2 regions of the Bacillus sp. NPDC094077 genome follow, and region 2 is predicted to be linked to the other one. Evidence: riboswitches for the same ligand, from Rfam matches in the RefSeq annotation. Region 2 holds a riboswitch; the other holds the start of a gene.
What was found. A riboswitch is a leader RNA that binds a small molecule or an ion and turns the genes downstream of it on or off. The one in region 2 is predicted to bind S-adenosylmethionine.
Positions count from the first base shown of each region.

Region 1: another riboswitch for S-adenosylmethionine. It lies ahead of metI (cystathionine gamma-synthase/O-acetylhomoserine thiolyase); the one in region 2 lies ahead of ACQKNR_RS26250 (M20 family metallopeptidase).

Region 1 is NZ_JBNNUF010000001.1:759,821-763,031, forward strand. It holds gene ACQKNR_RS03955 (bifunctional homocysteine S-methyltransferase/methylenetetrahydrofolate reductase) at 1-970, opposite strand, end outside; SAM riboswitch class I at 1,042-1,151, opposite strand; SAM riboswitch class I at 1,354-1,463, shown strand; gene metI (cystathionine gamma-synthase/O-acetylhomoserine thiolyase) at 1,710-2,822, shown strand; gene metC (cystathionine beta-lyase) at 2,819-3,211, shown strand, end outside.
Region 2 is NZ_JBNNUF010000020.1:13,236-16,446, reverse strand. It holds gene ACQKNR_RS26255 (AAA domain-containing protein) at 1-1,275, shown strand, start outside; SAM riboswitch class I at 1,352-1,453, shown strand; gene ACQKNR_RS26250 (M20 family metallopeptidase) at 1,542-2,747, shown strand; gene ACQKNR_RS26245 (Lrp/AsnC family transcriptional regulator) at 2,863-3,211, opposite strand, start outside.

The DNA.
Region 1 (3,211 bases), on a different contig from region 2:
CTACAACTGTCGTTTGTTTCTTTGCCTTCTCTGCGAGAGTGACGTGAGCTTTCGAACGTTTTTCATGTGTATGAACTACTTTTGGTCTTTGAATCGTTTCCTTTTCTATTACAGGTGCAACATTTGCAATAGCACGCTTCATACTTTCAACATGTTCTGGAGTGGTACCACAACAACCACCCAATAACCGAATACCTTGTTCAATAAATTTTGGTGTCATCGCTTCGAAATAGGCCGGACTCCCTTCATATACGTAACGTCCCTCCACATAATTGGGGAGACCTGCATTCGGGTATGCTGACAAATAGCCATTTTGCGGAATCGATATCATTTTAAAAGCTTCCGTCATATGAAGTGGCCCGAGTTGACAGTTCAGTCCAACAACATTTGCACCGTAATCTAAAAGCTGCTTTAATATTTCATTTACATCATTTCCATTTTGAGTCGTACCTGCCTCATGTAACGCTAATTGGGCTACAATTGGAATATTCGTTTGTTTTCGTAACACCTTAACAGCATGGATTAATTCAAACTCATCATAAAAAGTCTCTAATAGTAATCCATCCACCTGTTCTTCTAATAAAGCACCTGCCTGTTCAAGTAGCATAAATTCTCTCTCCATATCAGTCGTTGTAACAGCTCCGATATGTTTCATACCACCAATTGTTCCTAAAATTGCATTTTTTTCTGTAACAGATGCTTTTGCAAGTTTTACTGCCGCTTTATTTATTTGAACAACTTGATTCTCTAATCCATACATACGTAATTTCGCTTCATTTGCCCCATACGTATTTGTTTGAATCACATCTGCTCCAGCAGCTACATATTGTTTATGAATCGATATAATTAAGTCTGGATCAGATATATTCAATTCTTCAAAACTACTTTGCAAACCATGTGAATGCAATAACGTTCCAACCGCACCATCACCTATTACAATTCCTTTTGATAATAAATCTAGTAATTTCACGAATCTCCCCTCATTTCTATCAATATAAAAACCCCCTCTTCACTTTGAAGAGGGGGACATAATTGTTCCGCCTCTTATTATGCAAAACATTCGTTTTGCAGGTATTAGCACCGTTTCAAACATTTCGTTTGAAGGTTGCCGGGTTTCACAGGGCCTTTCCCTCCACCGCTCTCAATAAGAGTTTGTCTATATATTTTATTTATGTAGCTAAAAGGAAATGCGTTCCCCTTTTAACAATGTTTGTTAATTTTTTAATAAATTTAGCATGCACAAATACAAAAGTCAATGACACTTGCGGAAAAATAAAAATTATTTAAAATAGAGTTGCAATTCAATTATCTTTTGATGTAAAGTTAAAACCATAATAAAATTTCATACGAACATTCTTATCTAGAGAGGTAGAGGGACTGGCCCTATGACGCCTCAGCAACCATTAACATTTGTTAATAAGGTGCTAATTCCAGCAAATTGTGAAAGATTTGACAGATGAGAAGAAGACTCTATTCAAACGAAAGCCTTCTTCTTAGAAGGCTTTTTTTATTTTATCCCGCTATTTGAGGGCAGTAAGACTCCCACCTCAAAATTCGGCTGGAGCAAAGAAGTTAGTTGGGAGTCGGACTGCCCGTAAAAGCCCGATTGGTTCAACTAATAATCAGCGGGGGATGAACAAAACCCCCACTGATTAAAGTTTCACTTTATATTCACTTCACTGTTCAATTTAAAAAGGAGGAATTTTCACATGTCAACTATTGAAACAAAACTAGCACAAATCGGAAACCGCAGCGAAACTACAACAGGAACTGTTAACCCGCCTGTTTATTTCTCAACCGCTTATCGTCACGAAGGAATTGGTAAATCTACTGGATTTGACTATTCACGAACAGGAAATCCAACTCGCGGTCTTTTAGAACAGGCAATCGCAGACTTAGAAAGTGGCGAACAAGGTTACGCCTGTAGTTCAGGTATGGCAGCTGTTCTCCTCGTCCTTTCGTTATTCCGTTCTGGAGATGAACTTATTGTATCTGAAGATTTATATGGGGGAACGTATCGCTTATTTTCTGAGCATGAAAAAAAGTGGAATGTTCGATGTAGATACGTAAATACACAATCTATTAAACAAATTGAGCAAGCTATCACAAATGAAACAAAAGCTATTTTCATAGAAACCCCGACTAATCCATTAATGCAAGTTACTGATATCGCAGCTATCGCAACTGTCGCAAAAAGACATGGACTACTTCTTATTGTAGACAACACATTCTACACGCCTTATATACAGCAACCATTAACAGAAGGTGCCGATATCGTACTTCATAGTGCAACGAAATATTTAGGTGGGCATAACGATGTACTAAGCGGACTTGTCGTTGCAAAAGGAAAGGAACTTTGCGAGGAAATCGCTCATTATCATAATGCCTCCGGTGCTGTCCTAAGTCCATTTGACTCATGGCTATTAATTCGTGGTATGAAAACTTTAGCGCTTCGAATGAGACAACATGAAGAAAATGCGAAAGCAGTTGTTGCTTATTTGAACGATGAAGACGGTGTGACAGATGTATTTTATCCGGGTAGAGGCGGTATGATTTCATTTCGTCTACAAGATGAAACATGGATTAATCCATTCTTACAATCTTTATCCTTAATTACATTTGCCGAAAGTCTTGGTGGTGTAGAAAGTTTAATGACTTATCCAGCAACACAAACGCATGCTGATATTCCTGAAGAAATCAGAACGGCAAACGGTGTATGCAATCGTCTTCTTCGATTCTCCGTCGGCATTGAAAATAGTAACGATTTAATTCAAGATTTAAAACAGGCCATTAAATTTGTAAAAGAAGGTGTAAGAATATGAGTTATTCTATAGATACACTCTTACTACACAACCAATATAAACATGATACACAAACCGGGGCTGTTAACGTTCCCATCTATAACACATCAACTTTTCACCAGTTTGATGTAGATACGTTCGGAAAATATGACTATAGTCGATCGGGTAATCCAACTCGTGAAGCTCTTGAAGATATTATCGCTTTATTAGAGGGCGGAACAAAGGGATTCGCCTTTGCATCAGGCATTGCAGCGATTTCTACTGCATTTCTCCTCCTTTCACAAGGCGATCACGTACTCATTTCAGAAGACGTATACGGAGGCACTTACCGAATTATAACTGAAGTACTCTCTCGTTACGGTGTTTCACATACATTTGTTGATATGACAAATGTAGAAGAAATCAAACAA
Region 2 (3,211 bases):
GATTTAGTTGTCGTAGATGAAGTGAGTATGGCGTTCGTTCCGCAAATCGCCTTAGCTGCTTCTCTTGGGAAACGTATCGTCGTTTGTGGTGACTTTTTACAGTTGCCTCCGATCGCAATGGCGAACCATGAACTCGTTCGAAAATGGCTCGGTGAAGATATGTTTTACCATGCCGGGATTGTTGATTCTGTAAATAAATCAGAAGCACATCCCAACCTTTTTATGTTACAGGAACAAAGACGTATGCATGCGGATATATCGAAGTTTACAAATTCATTTATTTATAAAAATAGAGTATATGATCATCCATCTGTTTCAGAGCGTAAAGAACTTGCACAGCTACAACCATTCGCAAATGAGGCGAGTGTTTTATTTGATACGAGCCTAATGGGGGCATTTTCATTAAAGGATGCTGCTTCAGGATCTCGTTTTAATATTATGTCTGGTTTAGTAGCGATGCAAATGATTTTAATTGGACTGCTGGACGGTGTTCAATCTATCGGTGTAGTTACACCGTACCGAGCACAGTCCCGATTTTTATCAACGTGTATTCGAGAAATGTTGCAGAGAACGAAATATCAAAACATACCAGTTTTAGCGGCGACAGTTCATAAGTTTCAAGGTTCTGAAAGAGATATGATGATCTTTGATACGGTTGATAGTTATCCGCAAGAACGACCTGGCGTGTTATTCTTTGACCATAAAAACCATCGTCTCGTCAATGTAGCAGTGACAAGGGCAAGAGGGAAGTTCATTCAATTATCGGATTGCCACTACATGCGTAAAAACCTTTCGCGAAAACAAGCGTTATCACAATTAACAGCTCATATAGAACGTCACGGAGATATGTATGATCGTACGACGTCACGTCAATTGTGGGAGCGAAAGATTTCGAAACGATTACGCTGGTTTATGGAAATGAATCTTGAAGAGTCGAAAGGGCTACTAAAAGATATTTTAGCTGCAAAACGAAAAATTATCATTTCACTTCCAAGTACGAAGCAAGTAGATAAACGAGTATGGCAAGCGTTAATGCGTGCAAAGGCGCAAGTAACAGTTTATAGTGATGGACCAGTTCCGTTAAAGAATGTAAAGTTACAAAGGCAAAATAAAGCATTCCCGTTCCTATTAATTGATGATGAAATCTTTTGGGCAGGGGCACCCCTTACATCTCAAATGATGTTTGAAGGTAGTACGGAATTCCCGTATATATGTGCAAGGCTACAAGCGCCGGAAACAATTGGTGTGTTAAAAGGATTTTTGGATATTCGGTAAAATCGGATAGGAATTCCTTGACTTTTAGTCGGAATGAAATTAGAATGAAAAATAATTTAATATAATTTTATGAAAATTCTTATCACGAGAGGTGGAGGGACTGGCCCTAAGATACCTCGGCAGCGGATTCTATATGAATACTGTGCCAATTCCAGCAAGGTAACTTGAAAGATAAGAAAGAAGCTCATTTTGACTGTATATACAGAAGCCTCTTTCTATCTTTTAGAAAGAGGCTTTTTTACGTGAAAATAAAAGGAGGAAGAAAAATGGGAGCGACAGGAGTAACGTCACAAAGAAAAACAATTGAAGAGAGTATAGAAAGAAATAAGGAAAAGTACATAGAAACAAGTCATGATATTCATGCGAATCCGGAGATTGGTAATCAAGAGTTTTACGCATCAAGAACGTTAAGTTTATTACTAGGTAGTGCTGGTTTTCAGCTGCAGCACAATATAGCTGGACATGAAACAGGATTTATTGCGCGAAAAAGTTCAGGAAAACAAGGACCAGTTATCGCATTTTTAGCTGAGTATGACGCTTTACCAGGGCTAGGCCATGCGTGTGGTCACAATTTAATTGGCACAATTAGCGTTGCGGCAGCAATCGCATTATCAGAAACGCTTGAAGAAATCGGCGGAGAAGTTGTCGTGTTCGGAACACCTGCAGAAGAAGGCGGGCCAAACGGTAGCGCAAAAGCAAGTTATGTAAAAGCTGGTTTATTTAAAAACATTGATGCGGCGCTTATGATTCATCCGAGCGGAAAAACAGCGACAACGAGTCCTTCGTTAGCAGTCGATCCACTTGATTTTCATTTTTACGGAAAAACAGCTCACGCCGCAGCTTCACCAGAAGAAGGGATTAACGCATTAGATGCGGTTATCCAGCTGTATAACGGTATTAACGCACTTCGCCAACAACTTCCGTCAGATGTGAGAATACATGGTGTCATTACTGAGGGCGGAAAAGCACCTAATATTATTCCCGACTACGCAGCAGCAAGGTTCTTCATCCGTGCAGCAACGAGAAAAAGGTGTGCAGAAGTAACAGAAAAAGTAAGAAACATCGCACAAGGAGCAGCATTAGCAACAGGAACAAAAGTGAAAATTCATCAATTCCAAAATGAAATCGATGAACTACTCGTAACAAAAACATTTAATGACGTCGTAGCCGAAGAACTAGAACTACTAGGTGAAGAGGTGAACCGTAAGGAAAGAGTAGGCATCGGCTCAACGGACGCAGGAAACGTAAGCCAAGTCGTGCCCACAATTCATCCGTACATTAAAATCGGTCCAGATAACTTAATTGCGCATACGAATGAATTTAGAGAAGCAGCCCGTTCAGAGCTTGGAGACAAAGCATTAATTACATCGGCAAAAACATTAGCGAATACAGCGTATCGATTAATTACGGAAGAAGGGTTGTTAGAGAAGGTGAAGGAGGAGTTTAGAGAGGTGCAGAGGAATCAGGGGTAGTTGATTAAAGGAGTGGATAATCCACTCCTTTTTCTTTTTTAAGGAAAGTTTGTGCTTATCATCTTAAATAAATTGTTCATTTTCACATTGAGGTGTCAATGCTCTTATACCTTTATCAGAACGACAATTTCTCTTCAAATTCACTCTTTAAAACAATTAAAGGAGATGATAATCCGAATTTCATTAAAGAATCTAAAAATGCAGCGAGAGAATCCATCGAATCACTCATGACCTTCATCATATAATTGAACTCCCCGCTAATTCGATATAAATCTGTTACTTCAGGAGCAGTATTACAAAATTGAATAAAATCAGAGCATTGGCTCGTTTTAAACATGATGAATGCTTGAATGTTTTTATTAATTTTGGAAGGCTCAAATTTCGTTCGGTAAGCCGCTATAACTCCTTGATCTTCAAGCTTGTTAATCCGTTCTTTTACCGCAGGCTGCGTCATTGATATAATC